DNA from 2 places in the Moellerella wisconsensis genome. Region 2 is predicted to be linked to the other one. Evidence: predicted binding sites of a transcription regulator. Region 2 holds the regulator's gene; the other holds the start of a gene.
What was found. Region 2 encodes PhoB, which activates phosphate uptake and scavenging genes when phosphate is short. Its sites were predicted from a motif close to CTGTCATAAAACTGNCNNAT; they were not measured.
Positions count from the first base shown of each region.

Region 1 (10,490 bases), 800 kb from region 2:
CTAAGCAGCCTAAAATAGAATCATAAATTTGATGATGATAAAAAGGCCGACCTTGTTGGCTATATTTCTTTAACTGCTCAAAACGTTGCTGATTATTTGGCGAAGCTAAATAGCTGTCCGACATCCAGACCACAAACGGCACCCGGAATTGTTCCTCTGGCGCAATTTCTCGCGGAGTCCCATGCAGTCCATGCCCTTCATTGATCGATTCGCCATGATCTGAGGTATAAAACACAATAGCTTTTTTATCTCTTAACTGATCAATTACGCCATCAATAAAATAATCGGTATACAGAATAGAGTTATCATAGGCATTAATTAATTGTTGTTTAGAACAATTATCATCAACATTTAAACACTCAGGCTGATATTGTTTAAATTCTTTTGGATAACGTTTTGAATACAGGTAATGAGAACCTTTAGTATGCAAAATAATTAAATGTTTACCCTGCGGCTTATTCTCGATTGATGAGTGAACCTCATCTATCAGCAACGTATCGTCGATAGGTTTGCCGTAAGTACTATGCTTCGCGGTAATCATTTCTCTAATCAAGTAATTATCAACATCTAATTTATTGTAAAACCACACTTCACCTTGCATGGCAAATAACTCGGAAGAGAAGCCTAATTTCTTCATTACGGAAAAAATATTATTCTCTTTCATCGTACGCTGCGGATTATCTTCCACCCCGCCTTCACGCACAAACATGCAACGTAAGGATAATTTAGTCGCGGTATCGCAAGAACGACCTTTAAACGCCACTAGATTTTTTTCTTTGGATAATAAAGGGTTAGTTTGTCTCGAATACCCTAATAACCCCATATGATCCCATCTTGCTGTTTCCCCAATAATAAATACGACATAAGCATCGTTGTTGTCAGCGTCTGGGGTATAAGTAAATTTCTGGCTAGGATCAAAAATTTCATTTTCATTAAATTTATCATCGTACTGAGTAATCGCGTATTGAACTAACGGAATAATCCAGTTCGTCGGTAAATAAGCGTAACTCAAGCTGCCGCTATAACTTGATAAATCGACATTCATTTGCGCTTCATGTTTTTTCTGTTGCTGATCCATGAGTTTTAAATATGAATATACGCTAACAGCAATCACCGCTAATAATAAAATACTTTTTAAGCAGGCTTTTCGATTATTTTTTAGCTGAGACAATAGAGTATTGTTATTCGGTGAGCACCAAATTAGTAACAGCGGGATAGCCGATAATCCAATCACCCAATAAATAAAACTATTACCCACAACTTCTTTTGATAAATCGATATCTGTGGTTAATACAGAAATAAGAATGCCATAACCGATAACCACATCGAAAAAGGTGATGTAATAACTGGCGCACACACTAGCAATAACTACGATAGAAGCACAAATTTTAAAGAAAATCGCACCGCCAAGAGATAACAATCTAAAAAAGAAAAAAGAAAAAGCCACATTGACAATCGCTTCGCCTGCCAATGTGAAATAACTAACCCCTGTACCGTGGGATATTTGAGTGTCAAAACGACCTTGATAAACATCTAAATTGAGGAGTATGCCTATGAAAATAGATAAGATAACGGCAAGGGTGGTTTGGTTTTTCGGGATATAACGTAACAAAAAACTGCGCATATTTTATATTCAGAATAAGTGATAGCAATGATGTATTACAGACATCTATAATTTTATTAGGTTCATTCTGTGATTTAATCTGGCGGAAGATAAAAATAGCAAAAAGAACTTTTTTTAACCAACAGTAAGGTTTTATACGCTCTTTTTCGATAAAGCCACTGCTAAGAAGGGGTAAATAGCCGAGGGAGAAACAGCCTCCCTCGCCAAGTTATTTTTTCTCAGGATATTGGTTATCGATACCTTGACTGGTAGATTTATCTACAGTTTTAGTCAGCATTTTCTCTACGGTATCGCCGCCCATATGACGGAAATCCTGACCTTTTGCATAATAGAAGATAAATTCGCAAATATTCTGGCAACGGTCGCCGATTCGTTCAATCGATCGAGCACAAAATAGCGCGGTTAATACACTCGGAATAGTACGCGGATCTTCCATCATATAAGTCATTAATTGACGAACAATTCCGTCATATTCTTGATCAACTTTTTCATCTTCACGATAAATTCGTACTGCTTCATCGACATCCATACGAGCAAAAGCATCAAGTACATCATGCAGCATCTGCACAGTATGACGACCGAGCGACTCTAAGCTCACCAGCAAAGATTGATGTTGATGCGAAAATTTTTCTAACGCCGTTTTACAAATTTTATCGGCAACATCACCAATTCGTTCTAATTCGGAAATAGTCTTGGAAATTGCCATAATTAGCCGCAGATCGCTGGCTGTTGGCTGGCGTTTGGCGATAATTTTAACGCAAGCCTCATCAATGGCGACTTCCATCATATTCACTTGGTGATCATTAGCGATAACTTCGCGTGCCAATGCTTCGTCTTGATTATGCATCGCCGTAATTGCTTTGGTCAGTTGTTCTTCGACCAATCCACCCATTGCCATCAGCTCAGTGTGAATATGTTCTAGCTCAGCGTTAAACTGACCAGAAATATGTTTATTATGATTCAAAGTGTCCATGCTATTGCTCCGTATCAACCATAACGGCCAGTAATATAATCTTCAGTCTGCTTCATCGCTGGCGTAGTAAACATGGTATCAGTTTCGTTAAACTCCACCAGCTCGCCTAAATACATGAAGGCGGTATAGTCCGAGCAGCGAGCCGCTTGCTGCATATTGTGCGTTACAATTACGACGGTATATTCAGATTTCAGTTCGCTAATAAGTTCTTCAATACGCCCAGTTGAGATAGGGTCAAGTGCTGAACAAGGTTCATCGAGCAATAAAACGTCAGGACGGATAGCAATTCCACGTGCGATACATAAGCGCTGTTGCTGGCCTCCCGATAAACTATAACCACTTTGGTGTAGTTTATCTTTGGTTTCGTTCCACAATGCCGCTTTGGTCAACGCCCACTGTACACGCTGATCCATATCGGCACGCGACAGTTTTTCAAATAAACGGACGCCAAACGCAATATTGTCATAGATTGACATCGGGAATGGCGTGGGTTTTTGGAATACCATACCGACTTTAGCGCGCAATAAGGCAATATCTTGTTTATCTGTCAGGATATTCTGCCCATCGAGTAAAATTTCACCTTCAGCGCGCTGCTCACCATATAATTCATACATTTTATTGAAGGTTCGTAGCAACGTTGATTTACCACACCCTGAAGGGCCGATAAATGCGGTAACTTTGTTCTTGGCAATATCCAGCGAAATATTTTTCAGCGCATGGAATTTTCCATAATAAAAATTCAAGTCACGTACCAAAATTTTACTTTCTGTATTCTCGTTGGCTGTCATTATCATTACTGCTCTCTCTCTAAATTCGTAATTTGGGCCCGGCAATTCGCACTATTCTCGGTAAGATTTATGATTTAATTAACCTTATATCTCAATAATATAAGTTGGCAGTTCTCACCGCTTAATACTTACTTTTAGCAAATAGCACACGCGCGATAATATTGATTAATAGAACACACAGGGTGATTAGCAGGACACCAGCCCAAGCCAATTGCTGCCATTCGGAGAATGGACTCATCGCAAATTTAAAGATAGTTACTGGCAGGTTAGCAATCGGCTCACTCATGTCAGTACTCCAGAACTGGTTCGACAGTGAAGTAAACAGTAGCGGAGCAGTTTCCCCGGCGATACGGGCAATCGCCAACAAAATCCCGGTAATAATCCCGGATACCGACGCTTTCAGCGTAATGGATAAAATCATTTTCCATTTTGGGGTTCCCAGCGCATATGCTGCTTCTCGTAGACTGTCAGGCACCAGTTTTAGCATGTTTTCTGTGGTACGAATAACGATTGGAATTTGCAGTAAGGCTAAGGCCATCACGCCAGCCCAGCCAGAGAAGTGCTGTACTTGTGCGACCACCAAAGTATAAACAAATAATCCCACCACAATCGATGGCGCAGACAACAAAATGTCATTGATAAAGCGCGTCACAGAAGCTAACCATGAACTACGGCCATATTCAGCGAGATAAATCCCAGCTAAAATACCCAGCGGAGTACCGCACACGGTAGACCAAAAAATCAATAACCCGCTACCCATAATGGCATTTGCTAAGCCACCGCCCTCAGTATTGGGTGGCGGTGTCATTTCAGTGAATAAATTCAATGACATGCCATCGATTCCTTTACTAACGGTAGAAAATAAAATCCATACTAACCAAAATAATCCAAACGCCATAGCTAACATTGAAATCACTAGCGCTAAGCGATTTTTTTGTCGACGCCATGCCTGACGGCGTGCACGTTCCTGATAATTAATCTGACTCGGTTGTGTCTGTGACATATCAGCGGCCCTCATTCTTAGCCAAACGCATCACCATCAATTTAGAGAGTGCGAGGACAATAAAGGTTATCACAAATAAAATTAGCCCTAATTCCATCAATGCAGAGGTATGTAAGCCGCTCTCTGCTTCAGCAAATTCATTGGCTAATGCCGAAGTGATACTGTTCCCCGGCATAAATAACGACACGCTATCTAGCTGATAAGTGTTTCCGATCACAAAGGTCACCGCCATCGTTTCGCCTAAGGCACGGCCTAAACCTAACATCACACCGCCAATCACTCCATTGCGGGTAAATGGCAACACGATATTCCAAATCACTTCCCACGTAGTGCAGCCAATCCCATACGCTGACTCTTTCATCATCACGGGGGTTTGTTCGAAAACATCACGCATAACTGAGGCGATATAAGGAATAATCATTATCGCAAGGATAACGCCAGCCGCCAGAATACCGATACCAAATGCAGGGCCTGAAAATAACTCGCCCACAATAGGAATACTCGACATAATCTCGCCTACGGGCTCTTGAAAATACTCCGCAAATAATGGCGCAAAAACAAATAACCCCCACATACCGTAAACAATACTGGGGATAGCCGCGAGCAGCTCAATCGCTATACCTAATGGTCTTTTAAGCCAATTAGGGGCCAACTCAGTCAAAAAAAAGGCGATCCCAAAACTGACAGGAACCGCAATAATTAACGCAATAATCGAAGTGACGATGGTGCCATAAATCGGGACTAATGCGCCAAATTGTTCCGCCGGAGCATCCCACTCTTTAGTCCATAAAAAAGCTAAACCAAACTTTTGAATACTGGGCCATGAAGCAATAATTAGCGAAATAATGATGCCGCCTAGCATCAATAAAGTGATCAGCGCAGCCAGCCGGACTAGCGCATGGAAAATCACATCACCTCTTTTACTTGGGGCTTTTAATGCCGGAGTTTTTTCGGCCATTGATTCGTTCTCATTTAAGTGGCTCTGTGCATCAACTAACAAAGAGCCCAACAACTTTACAGGAGGATAATCTTCATCCTAAACATTCGCCTCCCATCTTCCAACCCTAACAACAGTTAATTATGCTCAGAATAACGGATTACCTTGGCTATCTTTGATATTGCTGTTCCACGCTGCACGAACCGCTGTAATTACTTCGGGGGGCAAGGTCGCATAATCTAATGCTTCGGCTTGTTTTCCGCCTTTTTCGTAAGCCCAATTAAAGAACTCAAGAACGGCTTTGCCTTTCTCCGCATTATCTTGTTTAGTCGGGACTAAAATGAAGGTTGTCGAGGCAATTGGCCACGCATTTTCACCGGCACGATTAGTTAAGTCTTGTGCAAATGATTTCGACCAATCGACTTCTCTCGCTGCGGCACTAAAGCTTTCACCGGTCGGTGAAACCACATGACCATCAGCAGAGACTAATTTGGTGTAGGCTAAATTATTCTGTTTAGCGTAAGCGTATTCAACATAACCTATCGAACCCGGCAAACGCTGAACAAAAGCAGCAACGCCATCATTACCTTTACCGGCGACACTTTGTGGCCAGTTAACTGTTGAACCTGCGCCTACTTTTTGTTGCCAATCTGGGCTCACTTTCGCTAAGTAGCTAGTAAAGACAAAGGTTGTTCCTGAACCATCAGCACGACGAACAACCGCAATATTCTGAGCGGGCAGAGTCACACCTGGATTCAGCTTAGAAATCGCTGGGTCATTCCATTTTTTGATTTTGCCCAGATAAATATCACCGAGCGTTTTGCCATCTAACGTCAAATCGCCGGATTGAATGCCTTTAACATTTACCGCTAAAACTACGCCGCCAATAATTGTTGGAAATTGAAATAAACCGTCTTGTGCTAGTTTTTCATCTTTCAATGGGGCATCAGTAGCACCAAAATCAACGGTTTTTGCATTAATTTGTTTAACACCACCAGAAGAACCAATCCCCTGATAGTTAACTTGATTACCGGTCTCTTTATGATAAGAATCAGCCCATTTTGCATAAACCGGGGCTGGGAATGTCGCGCCTGCACCCGTTAAGCTGGTAGCGGCAAAAGAAGACATCGCTGTCAGAGAAAGTGTCGCTGCCATAACGCTGGCTAGAGTAGTACGCATCATTTTCATAATTGCTCCTGATGGAATGCAAATAAACAATTTAATCATCAATTGTTGAGTGATAAGTCACCATAAGGAAAATAGGACAATTTGGTTACAGCAACATGTCTTATTTATGACAGTTTTATGACAATGGAAGGAAGTTCAAATAAAATAACTGTAAAAAAAGTTAATCAACAAGAAAAAAACTTTGATTTATAAGGAGATTAAATAGGAATGGATATCTTTTCGGTGGATAAAAGTAAACAAAAATACGGTCATAAAAACGCATAAAAATATCATAAATAACCAAAATCAGCCTATTGGGCGCTGCAATAATTAATCTTCAGACTCTGTTAACGGTAAAACTGCCCGAATTGATAACCCACCTCGCTCACTTTTGTCTATTTCAATATGCCCTTCATGCGCATCCAGAATACGGCGAATAATGGCTAAACCTAAGCCAGTTCCTTTATTGCTACGCGCTTTTTCGCCTTGCACAAATGGCTGAAAGAGACGCTGGATGTCATCTTCTTTGATCCCCACACCATCATCATCGACTTGGAACCACGCAATTTCATCATTTTTACCACTGCTGACTTTGATCCAACCGTTACCATAACGATGCGCATTAACTATCATATTAGTCACTGCACGTCGGATAGCTAATGGGTTGGCGTTAACAGTAATCACTCCCGGCATCAATGCAGCTTCAATACCACCAGCGACACCGCTTTCAGAATCAATGGCTTCCATCAGAATGGCATTCATATCACAGAATTCCATATTCATTTCTTGGCCAGTACGCAAATAATCCATAAATTGACCAATAATGGCATCGCACTCTTCAATATCTTTATTGATTGATTCGGCTAAATAACCGTCTTCTTGCCCCATCATTTCTGTTGCTAGACGAATACGGGTTAACGGTGTGCGTAAATCGTGGCTCACCCCTGCCATCAAAATGGTTCGATCATTATCTAAAGTCTTAATGCCAGTTGTCATTTGATTAAACGAACGGATAGCTGCTCGCACTTCAACAGCCCCCTCCTCCTTCATCGTCGGTAACATAATCCCTTTACCTATCTGATTAGCATGATATTCCAATGCCAATAAAGGTCGATTTTGATAACGAATATATAGCCAAACACCGGCAAAAATAGTCAAAAATATAGCAATAGTATAGCGAAAAACCTGTGAAAATTGATTTTGACCAATTTCAGTCAACGGAACTCTAACCCAAACATCTGGAGCCAAATAAGAGGTTAACCATAAAATCGGGTATTCGCGCCCAATTTCAAGGCGAACATCTGCTTGTCCTCCCAGATAATGGGTCATTTGATCACTTAAAAAATCATAATGCTTAGCCCAATTCAGCCCTTCGTCCATTGCAGCCGAGTGTGCATAAAACGTAATTCCTAATTCATTATAGATTTTCTTGCGTAAAGCTGGGGAGACTCTCACCGTTGTGCCATCTTTCAGCACCATTTTTTCGGCCATTAACGTGCGTACTTCATAAGCCAATACCTTATTAAATTGTTGTAAGCTCGGCATAACAACAAAATTTAATACCACCAAATAGCTGGTCGCAAGGCTAGCAAATAATAATGCCACAATTAAAAATAGTGAACGAGAAAAGGTACTTCGACGTGAGAATCTCAACCGCTTCATGCTTTACTACCATCCGGAACAAAGACATACCCCAAGCCCCAAACCGTTTGGATATATCGAGGATGAGCAGGATCTTCTTCAATCATACGACGTAAGCGTGAAATTTGAACGTCAATCGAACGTTCCATTGCACTGTATTCACGGCCGCGCGCAAGACTCATTAATTTATCACGAGATAACGGCTCACGCGGATAAGAAACTAATACCTTCAATACAGCGAATTCACCGCTGGTTAATGGCATATTTTCTTCGCCTTGGAACATCTCACGCGTACCTAAATTAAGCTTAAATTTACCAAAAGTAATTACCGCATCGTCCTGAGAAGGCGCCCCCGGCAGTTCATTCGCCTGACGACGCAATACTGCACGGATCCTGGCTAATAATTCACGCGGATTAAACGGTTTTGGAATGTAATCATCAGCACCGATTTCTAGCCCAACGATACGATCAACTTCTTCACCTTTGGCTGTTACCATAATAATTGGAATCGGATTATTTTGACTTCTCAGTCGGCGACAAATAGATAAACCATCTTCACCCGGCAACATTAAATCGAGGACGATTAAATGAATAGATTCTCGGGTTAAGATCCGGTCCATTTGCTCAGCATTGGCCGCACTTCTAACTTGAAACCCTTGCTCAGTTAAATAGCGTTCAAGCAATGCCCGCAGACGCATATCATCATCAACGACAAGAACCTTATAACTTTCTTGCATTTTTTAGTCCTTAATATGTACTAATTGTGTGTAATCTAACATTTAAGATAAGAATAAACCAAATGTATGTAGTTATCCTATCAATTAATCATACGATATAAACGCTTTATATCAGCGTATTAACCGCTAATTACTCTTCAAATGATTTATAGCTAATGGCTAAAATACTATAAGTAACAAGCCCGCCAGGCGTGCTTACACTGACCTCATCATCAACTTGTTTACCAATTAATGCCCTTGCAACCGGCGAATCAATTGAAATCCACTGTTTAGCGGGTTCGAATTCATCCGGCCCAACTAAACGATAAATTTTAATGGTTTCATCTTCCGCTTCTAATTTAACCCAAGCACCAAAGAATACTTTTCCTTCTTGTCGTGAGTCCGGCTCAACAATTTTAAGTTGCTCTAATCGTTTGGATAAAAAACGCACTCGGCGATCAATTTCTCTTAAGCGTTTTTTTCCGTAAATATATTCAGCATTTTCAGAACGATCGCCCATTGCCGCAGCTTCTGAAACAGCCTGCGTGACACGAGGTCTCTCTTCCTTCCAGAGATACTTTAATTCTCTATCGAGAGCATCCCAGCCCTGACGTGTAATATAGTGACTTTTTGCCATAATCTCTTAGTGATGAATATTCCATTCAATAACTATATATGAAATAAAAAAAACAAGAATCAGATGATATCAATAATATCCTAAATATTATTATTCATGCAGTAAGGGGGACAGAAAGACAGCAAATAATCTTGGTTCACTGGAAATTCCCCCCATCACCAAGTATAACTGTGCCATTATTTTTAACCTTCCTTATAAGCAGGTATAAAAGAAACCCAATGAGTAATGCTACCCTAAGCCAAATTATAGCAGATGAGCTGCGAGCTCAACCGCAACAAGTCCTTTCCGCGATCACGCTGCTTGATGAAGGAAATACCGTTCCTTTTATTGCCCGCTACCGTAAAGAAGTAACCGGTGGACTCGACGATACGCAATTACGCCAGCTTGAGAGCCGTTTAAGTTATTTACGCGAACTTAATGACCGCAAACAAACCATATTGAAATCTATCAGCGAACAAGGGAAATTAACCCCAGAGCTGGATAATGCAATTAATAGCACGCTAAATAAAACAGAACTCGAAGATCTCTATTTACCGTACAAGCCTAAACGTCGTACTCGTGGGCAAATTGCGATTGAAGCCGGATTAGAACCTTTAGCGGATAGCTTATGGCAAAATCCACAGCAAGATCCTGAAATCAGTGCTGAAAGCTATGTTGATGCCACAAAAGGTGTCGCCGATACCAAAGCGGCACTCGATGGCGCACGTTATATTTTAATGGAGCGCTTCTCCGAAGATGCATCCTTATTGGCGAAAGTACGTCATTATTTATGGAAAAATGCGGAGATTGTTGCCAAAGTTGTTGAAGGTAAAGAGCAAGAAGGAGCTAAATTTAGTGATTATTTTGATCACCATGAAGCCGTAGCTAACGTACCTTCGCACCGTGCCCTCGCAATGTTCCGAGGAAGAAACGAAGGAATTTTACAACTCTCTCTCAATCCAGATCCGCAATTTGATGAACCCCCAAAAGAAAGCTATTGCGAAGAAATTATCACCAACCATCTT
Region 1 covers NZ_CP093242.1:184,306-194,795, reverse strand. The annotation lists gene eptB (kdo(2)-lipid A phosphoethanolamine 7''-transferase) at 1-1,624, opposite strand, end outside; gene phoU (phosphate signaling complex protein PhoU) at 1,833-2,597, opposite strand; gene pstB (phosphate ABC transporter ATP-binding protein PstB) at 2,612-3,385, opposite strand; gene pstA (phosphate ABC transporter permease PstA) at 3,507-4,403, opposite strand; gene pstC (phosphate ABC transporter permease PstC) at 4,390-5,346, opposite strand; gene pstS (phosphate ABC transporter substrate-binding protein PstS) at 5,473-6,513, opposite strand; gene envZ (two-component system sensor histidine kinase EnvZ) at 6,823-8,154, opposite strand; gene ompR (osmolarity response regulator transcription factor OmpR) at 8,151-8,870, opposite strand; gene greB (transcription elongation factor GreB) at 9,001-9,486, opposite strand; gene MNY66_RS00765 (Tex family protein) at 9,705-10,490, shown strand, end outside.
Region 1: a site for PhoB is predicted at 6,618-6,637, ahead of pstS (phosphate ABC transporter substrate-binding protein PstS). Genes of this name have one in related genera too.

Region 2 (10,490 bases):
TATCGAGTCAGGGAATTTTAAGATGCGTTCATTAAAACGATTATCAGTGGTGCTGATTTTACTCGCCGCAGGTTGTGTGACGTCAGAAAGTCAACTTACATCCACGCTTAAGCCGCAAGACAGATTAATTGAAGGTGTCTCTTGTCAGATCCCTGCTACTACATCGATTGATTATAATTTTAAGGCGAAGCAAGATAAATATGGGCGTAATGATCAGGCTAAAACTGATTATTTTAAGTTAGCTATTAACTATTCGCCGACATTTTGTGATTCTAAAAGACGCAGTATTGAACAGCTTAAATATAAAAATAAAGTAAACAAAGTTCAGCAGGAATATAAAAAATTTGAACTGCAATGTTTTTCAGATAATAAATTTGGTTGGATTGTACATGGTTTATGGGCACAAACGTGTGATGGAAAATCGATGGAACAGTGCCGCGATTGGTCTGATATTAGTAAGCACCCGCGTTTATGTCGAGGTGATTTAGCGCCCGTGGATTATTCGTTATTGAAACCGTATCTTTGTGCTTCGCCGGGGGCAGATTTACTGCAAGGTGAATGGGAAAAACACGGAGCTTGTGATTTTGAGCAGCCACAACAATATTTTGCTAAACAGCAGGCGCTATTTAATAGTTTGGTTTTACCGGCTGACAGATTGCCGAATAATCAGTTGATTGAATTTTTACAGCAATATAATCCCCAATTAAAAAATAAGCATATCCAAATTAATCGCGACGAATTTTATATTTGTTATAGCACCGATTTTAAGGTGATTGATTGCCCAGCGCGCGAGCATTAAGTGAGCATTTGCTAGACAGTATAAATAATGCCTCCTAATTTAAATAAGCTAGGAGGCGTTTATATAATATGGCTAATATTTTATATAGTGTAGTTTGTGACCACTCACTATTGTAGATGCGCTATTTTGTGGCCACTAAAAATTTTATTGATAGATTCTGAAACGTTGTTCATCATCCATAAAGTCTTTGTCACCCGCAGGCGCATTAATTGAGCCAAACACCATTTGTGCACGCAGTAACCAATGTTCTGGGATGTGCCATTCTTTAGCCACAAAGTTATCAATCAGTGGGTTATAGTGCTGTAACGATGCGCCGATGTTTTCTTCAGCCAATGCACTCCATACGGCTAATTGCGCCATACCACTGGATTGCTCAGACCAAATTGGGAAATTATCCGCATAGGCAGCAAATTTTTCTTGCAGACCTTTAACCACATTAAGATCTTCAAAAAATAGAATTGAACCGGCACCGGCGGCAAAACTGTCGATTTTTTGTTCAGTGGCAGCAAAGGATCCTGCGGGAACGATAGCGCGCAAAGTTTCTTTGGTTAGATCCCACAGTTTTTTATGTTGTTCGCCGAACAAAATGACCACACGTGAGGTTTGTGAATTAAAAGAAGACGGTGAGTGCTTCACGGCATCTTTAACTAACTGACTGATATGGTCATGAGAGACTGACAGTGAATCGCCTAGATTATAAATAGTACGGCGGTTTTTTAGCATTTCAATAAAGGCGTTAGACATGTGTGTCTCCTTAGGTCATTAGGTAGATGCGGCATAGATTAAAAATTTTAGTATTTTATCTAGGCGCTTCTATAAGATAATTCAATAACTTATATTTTATATATTAATAAATTAACGATTATTTATACGGAGTAAGGCGCGCTCGTTAATTTATGATTTTTGACGTTTATTCAAACAATTTATTATTATCCAGTAAGTAATTACCTGATAAATAACTCTTGTAACTACTATAACGGTAGCCACTAAAAATCATAGAAAAAATTTTTAACCTTTAGGTTCAAATTTTTACGTGTTAATCGCAGAATTAGGCCAAAAAATTAGTTCTAAAGTTAAGATAACAAAGATAATTCATTGAATTATTTTGATATTTTATATTTTCCTGGTAACTCACTATAGCCCAGTCCATTAATTTTTTTCACCTCGATTTGCAGTGGAATTCGTTCTTTCATTGCTTCAACATGGCTGATTACTCCGATAGTTTTACCACTGGCATTCAAATGATCGAGTGCATCAAGCGCGATATCTAAGGTTTCAGGATCTAAAGTACCAAAGCCTTCGTCCAGAAACAGGGATTCAAGCTGTGTTTTGTGGCTGACTAAATCGGATAATGCCAGTGCCAGAGATAAACTGACCAGAAAGCTTTCGCCGCCTGAGAGGGTTTTAATATCGCGCACACTGTCTGCTTGCCAACTGTCGATCACTTGTAATTCTAAGGTTCCTGAATTATTACGTTGTAATAAATAGCGCCCATGTAGCTTATTTAAGCGCAGATTAGCCAAGCTAACGAGATGATCTAAGGTTAATCCCTGAGCATAGCGGCGGAATTTATCACCCTCGGCAGAGCCAATTAATTCATTTAGATAGCTCCAATCATCATATTGCTGCTGTTGCTTTTCTATTTGCTGTAATAGCGCATGCTGTTGTTGGCGCAATTGCTTATCTGTGGCTAATTGGCTGAGAATTTGCCCTTGCTGTAGCGTAATATTTCTAATTTCCAGATCATATTGTTCAATCTGTGTTTTTAGTGCTTCGATAGCGTTTCGTTTTGCGGGATCGGGTTGATTATTCTCATGCTCTTTGAGCGATTGTTCTATGCTCTGGCTACGATTATCTGCGTGCCATAATGCGTGTTGTAGTTGTTGTTTTAATTGTTGTAATCGCAGGCTTTCTTCTTCGGTAATTAGCGCAGATAGAAAATCTTGACGAGTCGCAAATGGGCAATGCTTTAATGCTAGTTCAAAGTCGTTTTGTGCTTTTACTTGAGCGGCGGTAGCTTCTTTATGTGCAGTTTCAATCTCGTTGGCTTGACCTTGTAGCGAGGAAATTTTACGCTCAGCCAGTAATAACTCCGCATCTATTTCTTGCAGTGTACGCTCTAGCTGTTGCTGTTTTTGTTGTGCTTGAGTTTGTACTTGCGATATTAGCTGCTGACCAAATAGCTCAACGCGCAATGCGTGTTTGGTATTAATTAATTGGCGATGTTCAGCAACTTGTTGTTGAATTTTATCAAGTTGTTGGTTTAGCGTTATCTGTTGTTCATACAATGACTGGCGCTGAGTTTTTTGCAATTCAATCGACTGGGCAAGCTGTTGTAGACGTTGCTGCTGTTGCTCAAATAGGTGACAACGCTGCTCTAATTGTTGCAGCCAAGATTGTCGTTCTTCTATGGCAGGTAAACACAGTTGATATTCAGCTAACTGATTATTTAGTTCGGCTTCGATATCTTGTTGTTGCTGATGTAGTGCATACCGTTGCTGCTCAAGGGCTGCTATGGTCTGCACGCTATGGAGGTTACGCTGATTAGCTAATTGTAATGCTGCTGATTGTTGTTGATAGTATTCTTGTTTTGTTGTCAGTATTTTTTCTGCATGCTTATGATTTTCAATTAAAATATCTAATTCGGCTAGCCATTGGGTATTCTCAGTTAATTGTGTGTTTAGGCTGTGTTGCCGCTGCTCAATGGCCTCTAAACTATAAGGTAATACTGTTTCTGCGGCTTTCTCACTGGTTGTTTGCCATTGCTGTGCGACGATTTTTTGCTGCTTAATTAAGTTCTCACGCTGTTTTTGTTGCTCGACGAGACGTTCATTATCCAGCGCAATATGACTATTGATCGTGATGAGTTGCTGTTTGTCTTGTTCTAATTGTTGATTTAATTGAGCTAATTGTTGTTCAGTCTGGCTAGATGACAGTTGTTGATAAGCTTCAACGGCAGGGTGATCTTGCGAGCCGCACAAGGGACAAGGCGCGCCTGCGATTAATAATTGGCGTTGCTGTTCTAAGCTGACGATTTGCTTTTCGAGTGCTAATTTTGCTGTTAAATCAGTTAGATGAGGCTGGCGTAACGCAATATTATTCTCACAGGTTACTTTTTGCTGCGCTAATTGATTTAACGATGTTGATAAATCAGTAATTTGCTGTTCAGCTAATGATAGCGACTGCTGATTATCGTTGTGCTGTTGTAATAAATAGGGCAGCAGATTAAGCGCTTGTAATCGCTGCTGCAGTTGCTCTATATGCTGCTTTAGCTGATCAGTATTATGCTGTTGCTGCCATTGAGCGATGGCTTGCTGACTAAGTTGATATTGTTGCTGTGCTTGTTGTTTTTCTTGCTCGGCATAATGCAGGCTATTACTCAGCGTCTGCTGGGTTTTCTGGATTTCTTGCTGCTCAATTTGTAATTTTTCAGCCTGCTGTTGCTGTGTGGCATGCTGTTGATATAACCCTGATAATAAAACGATATTTTGTCGCCAGCCGCTAAGTTTAGGTGCGATAGCTGTACACTGCTGGTTGTGTTGCATTTCACCGGCTAATTGTTGTTGCTGCTGAATATCTTGGGCTAACTGTGTATCCACTTTTGCTAGTTGAGTGGCTTTTTGTTGCTGTTGTTGCTGAATATCGGTGATCTGTTGCTCTGCGCCCGATAATTGCTTACGCAGGTGATCGATATCTATATCCAGAGGACGAATTTGAGTTTCTATGAGTTCGTTTTGTTGGTAAGTTTGCGTTATATGCTGTTTTAATTGAGTTTCTAGTTGTTTTTTCTGCTGCTCAAGTGGTTGATAACGAGCCTGCTCTGCGATGAGTTGCTGTTGGGTTTGTTGTTGTTTTTGTGCCTGCTGCTCCAGGTTTTTTTCACTGCGCTGGAGCTCATTCCATAATGGGCGCAGTTTTTCTGCTGGCTCGCTGTTGGCTAAAATCTGTAACTGGGGGGCGGCATCAGTGACGGCTTTTTCTGCCGCGATTTTTTGGGCTTGTTGAACCTTTTGCTGTTCAAGCAATTGCTGTTGTTTAAGATGCCACTGTTCTGCGAGTTGCAGTTGCTGCCGCTGTTGAGATAACTGTTGTTCTTGCTCTGCCAGTAATTGCTGCTGATTAAGCAAAGATTGATGTTGCTCTGGGGTTAGCACATCAATATTACCGGCTTGTGCCTTGAGTAACTCGAGCGAATTGCGGACGAGTTTATGTTGTTGGAAAATATATTTAGATAGCTGACTATAAATTTCGGTACCCGTAATTTCTTCCAGTAAATCCGCCCGATCTTTTTCTGAGGCATTTAAGAAGGCGGCAAATTCCCCTTGTGATAGCAAGATAGATTTAGTAAAACGACCAAAATCTAAACCAGTTAACTGAGTAACTAACTCTAATTTATCTTTAACTTTTTCCGCCAAGATTTTTCCATCGGCTATGTATGCTAGTTCACCTTTCGGCGCTTGTAATTTTCCGCCGGCTTTGCCGCCAGCTCGACGTTGGCTCCAAAAAGCTCGGTAACCGATACCTTTAACTTCAAATTCAACTTCAGCTAAACATTCTCCGGTATGGCGAGTCATCAGCTCATTTTGACTCTGTGAAATCGTTCCTAAGCGCGGTGTTTGGTGATAAAGCGCGAGGCAAATGGCATCCAGCAACGAGGTCTTCCCTGCGCCTGTTGGGCCTGTTATTGCAAATAATCCCTGACTAGCGAATGGCTCCTGAGTGAAATCAATTTTCCATTCACCTTTGAGTGAATTAATATTTTTCAATCGTAGGCTTAAAATTTTCACGCTTGATCCTCCTCAGTAGACTGAAATGCTTCGTAGGATTGGCGAAATAATAATGTCAGTCGCTGTTGATATTGAGGGTCTTCCAGCTCGGCATCGGCTAAGCGGCGCAGAAACACTTCTTCGACAGTTAGTTCATTCAAGGTCTCATTGTTGGCAGTGGCACTGAGCGTTTGATTTTGGCGACGAGCACGACGTAATAAAATTACTTCAACTGGTAATCCGGCGGTCATTTGTTCAACTCGCTGTTGTATATCGGCTAAATAATCTTGCGAGGCAACTTCAATATCCAGCCATACCGGACGTTCAGCGTGATAATTTTGATATGGGCTTAATTGCTGCTGAATATCGTTAAGTGTACCTTTAAGGGTTGCCATCGGCTGAAACTGGGGGATACTGAGGCATTCGATAGCGGTTAATTTATCCTGTGTAAACTCGATTAAACACAGTGTTTTATCTTGACCATTTTCATCGAAACTTAGCGGAATAGGTGAGCCACTATAGCGAATATGGGCTTGCCCACCAATCACTTGTGGACGATGGATATGTCCCAAAGCAATGTAATCCGCGGGGGGAAAAGCATCGGCGGGGAAGGCCTCTAAACTGCCAATATAAATATCCCGAACCGAATCACTGGTGCTGGCACCGACTGCGGTTAAATGCCCGGTCGCAATAATCGGCAAAGCTTTGCCGAGCTGCTGGCGTAATTGCTCAGCATATTGATAACTTTGATGATAATACTCGGTGATTGCCTCAAGTAGTGATTGTTGTTTTTCACTGCTGCTTTGCCCAGCCAGGCTTTTTATCATATCGCGAGGGCGTAAAAAAGGGATTGCACACAGCAACGCGCCCGGTTTTCCTTGGTTATCGTTTAATACAATTACTGATTGTTCAATCGATTGATTATTAGCGTTGGCGATAACATGGATATTTAAATATGAAAGCAGTTGTTTAGATTCATTTAGCATCGCTACCGAATCGTGATTTCCCCCAAGAATAACTAATTGGCAGCCTGTTTTATGCAATTCAACAATAAAACGATTATAAATTTCGCGTGCATAGCTCGGTGGTGAACCGGTATCGAAAATATCACCGGCGACAATCACAGCATCAACTTGATAATGTTTAACTTGCTCTATCAGCCAATGTAAAAAATATTGATGTTCAGGAGCACGGGTTTTGGTGAAAAAATATTGCCCCAAATGCCAGTCCGATGTGTGAATTATACGCATAATGATCCGCCTAAAAGAGAGATAACACGGTATTTTTAAGTTATTGTGGCTATTGTGAACGTTGAAATAAAAAAACCAACAAAATGATAGTAATAATCGCAGCAATATATCAACGGTAAGCGAGAAAAGATCCAAATTAACTAAAGTATGTCAGAATCGAGAGTGTAAATTCATAATTCTGTCATAAAAGTGACGCATAATCGGCAAAATCGCAAATAATCTAACCTTATTCACAGGATCACCCATGGCAAGACGTATTCTGGTTGTTGAAGATGAAGCGCCCATCCGAGAAATGGTTTGTTTTGTATTAGAACAAAATGGTTTTCAGCCTATCGAAGCCGATGATTATGATTCAGCATTAGGGCAGTTGGTCGATCCATATCCTGATTTAGTCTTGTTGGATTGGATGATCCCCGGTGGCTCGGGTATCCAAGTGATTAAATATATGAAACGAGACAGTGAGATGCGGGATATTCCAGTTATGATGCTCACTGCTAGAGGCGAAGAAGAAGATAGGGTAAAGGGATTAGAAGTCGGCGCCGATGATTATTTGACTAAACCTTTTTCACCGAAAGAATTAATTGCGCGAGTTAAAGCTATTTTACGCCGTATTTCTCCAATGGCGGCTGAAGATGTTATTGATATGAATGGATTAGCTCTCGATCCGACTTCCCACCGTGTTACTAGCAACGATATCCCGATTGACATGGGGCCGACAGAATATAAATTACTGCATTTTTTTATGACCCATCCTGAAAGAGTGTATAGCCGCGAGCAACTGCTTAATTATGTGTGGGGGGCGAATGTCTATGTGGAGGATAGAACCGTTGATGTGCATATTCGTCGCTTACGTAAAGCCTTAGAAATTGGGGGGCATGAAAAAATGGTGCAAACTGTACGTGGTACCGGCTATCGTTTTTCTGTTCGTTACTGATTAATCCATAGGGAGAGCTTACGTGCTCGAGCGTTTATCATGGAAACAACTGGTTTGGGGGCTAATTTTATTTTGTTTACCCGCCTTTATTTTAGCTATTTTTGTTGGTCACTTAGCATGGCTATTGGTGATATCACTGTTAGCCGCCTTAATATGGCACAGCTATAATTTACTCAAACTCTCTTATTGGTTATGGCTTGATCGCAGCATGATAGCGCCAGAAGGTAAAGGGGGCTGGGAGCCAATATTCTATGGAATTAATCAGTTACAGCAGCGTAATCGTAAACGTCGTCGCGAATTAGGCCAATTAATTAAGCGCTTTCGTAGCGGTGCTGAATCTTTGCCTGATGCGATAGTGATGCTGACCGAAGAAGGCATTATTTTTTGGTGTAATCGCCATGCTCAGCATTTACTCGGGTTTCGTTGGCCAGAAGATAGCGGGCAACATATTATTAATTTATTGCGTTATCCTGATTTTAATCGCTATTTTAGTGCTAAAAACTATACTCAAGCCCTGACGCTAGAGCTGAATAATGGCTCGGTTGTGGAATTTCGTATTTTACCTTATGCCGATGATCAGTTGTTAATGGTCGCCAGAGATATCACCGAGAAACGTCGACTAGAAAAAGCACGGCGTGACTTTTTTGCCAATGTTAGCCATGAGTTACGCACCCCATTGACGGTGATTCAAGGGTATTTAGAAGTGATGGATGATCAGCCCGATGTTTCCCCAATCAATAAAAAAGCACTGACATTAATGCAAGAGCAAGCGTTCCGAATGGATAATTTGGTCAAGCAGCTTCTCCAACTCTCTCGTATTGAAGTTGCACCACAAATTAACTTAAATGAACAAGTCAATATTCCGTCAATTCTCAACATTTTAGCGCAGGAAGCCCATAGCCTTAGTCAAGGAAAACAACAGGTTAATTTTGATATCGATGAAAATCTGTTGGTGTATGGCAATCAAGAACAGCTACGCAGCGCAATGGCTAATCTCGTTTATAATGCGATTAACCATACTCCAGACGGTACTTTAATCAACGTGAGCTGGCAGCAGACGCGACAAGGGGCTACGTTTTCGGTGGTGGATAATGGGCCGGGAATTTCTGTCGAGCACTTACCACGGCTGACGGAACGTTTTTATCGGGTGGATAAAGCGCGCTCTCGCCAAAGTGGCGGAGGTACAGGGCTTGGTCTAGCGATTGTTAAACATGCATTACAGCATCATAACAGCCAATTATTCATCAATAGTATGCTTGGTAAAGGCAGTGAATTTAGTTTTGTTTTGCCACCAGCGTTGATTGTTATTGAGAGAAAGTCACCTAAGTGATTATATTTGTTTCTATTCTTTCGTTATAGAGCGTTTTATTTTTTTATTTTTACTCGTAATATCGACTGTTGTTTGTTTTTTATACACATCATATAGTGCATATTCTTTGATTATTAATAGTAATCACTGGTTTGGAAAAATAGTTTGGTATTTTATTCTTGTCTGTACTATTTGGCTTGCCTTTTTGCCCTATAAAAGTTTTACTTGTCGCCAGTTGTTGGCGATTTTTCCTGTTTTTTAATATTTTTGACTCATAAGATTTAATATCGCTGTATATTATTCTGTTAAGGATATTTTAAAATAGCACTCAGTGCCGCCAGTTAATTTTCAATAGGTTAAGAGCTAACAGCTCTCAGCTTCCTTTAATTCAAACAAAAATTTAACAAAATTATGGCTCATCGTTTAACATCAAGAGATATTTTAGCCCTAGGGTTCATGACCTTTGCGCTGTTTGTCGGTGCAGGGAACATTATTTTTCCACCAATGGTTGGTTTGCAGGCAGGTGATCAAGTTTGGACTGCCGCAATTGGCTTTCTAATTACCGGGGTTGGATTACCGGTATTAACAGTGGTGGCATTAGCTAAAGTCGGCGGTGGGGTTGAGGCCCTAAGTTCGCCGATTGGTAAAACTGCGGGCTTATTGCTGGCTGTTATTGCATATTTATCTGTCGGCCCGCTGTTTGCTACCCCACGTACCGCAACGGTATCTTACAAAGTGGGTATTGCCCCTTTAGTTGGCGGTGAATCTGATATTTCTTTGCTGATTTATAGCGCAGTATATTTCGTTTTGGTCATTGGTATTTCGCTTTATCCTGGCCGTTTACTCGATAGCGTTGGGCACATTTTAGCGCCGGTTAAAATGTTAGCGCTGGCTGTATTGGGGATTGCTGCGGTCATGTGGCCGGCAGGCGATCCGATGCCAGCAATGAATGGTTATCATGATATGGCATTCTCAAATGGCTTTATTAATGGCTATTTGACCATGGATACTTTGGGCGCAATGGTGTTTGGTATCGTCATTGTGAATGCCGCTCGCTCGCGTGGGGTCGAGAATTCATCATTATTGACCCGTTATACCATGTGGGCTGGATTGATTGCTGGCGTTCTGTTAACACTCGTTTATTTATCATTGTTTAAACTTGGCGAAAACAGTGGCACGTTGATCCCTGAAGCGGCTGATGGCGCAGATATTTTACATGCCTACGTACAGTATACCTTTGGTAATTACGGTAGCTTCTTCCTTGCGGTACTGATTTTTGTTGCTTGTATGGTAACTGCAGTAGGCCTGACTTGTGCATGTGCTGAGTTCTTTAGCCGTTATATTTCAATATCATATCGAAAATTGGTATTAATTTTGGGGGTCTTCTCAATGTTAGTTTCCAATTTAGGGCTAAGCAATCTGATAGCTTTCT
Region 2 covers NZ_CP093242.1:2,974,754-2,985,243, reverse strand. The annotation lists gene MNY66_RS13110 (ribonuclease T2 family protein) at 23-799, shown strand; gene MNY66_RS13105 (nitroreductase family protein) at 944-1,543, opposite strand; gene MNY66_RS13100 (SbcC/MukB-like Walker B domain-containing protein) at 1,900-5,586, opposite strand; gene sbcD (exonuclease subunit SbcD) at 5,583-6,815, opposite strand; gene phoB (phosphate regulon transcriptional regulator PhoB) at 7,060-7,749, shown strand; gene phoR (phosphate regulon sensor histidine kinase PhoR) at 7,772-9,079, shown strand; gene brnQ (branched-chain amino acid transport system II carrier protein) at 9,470-10,490, shown strand, end outside.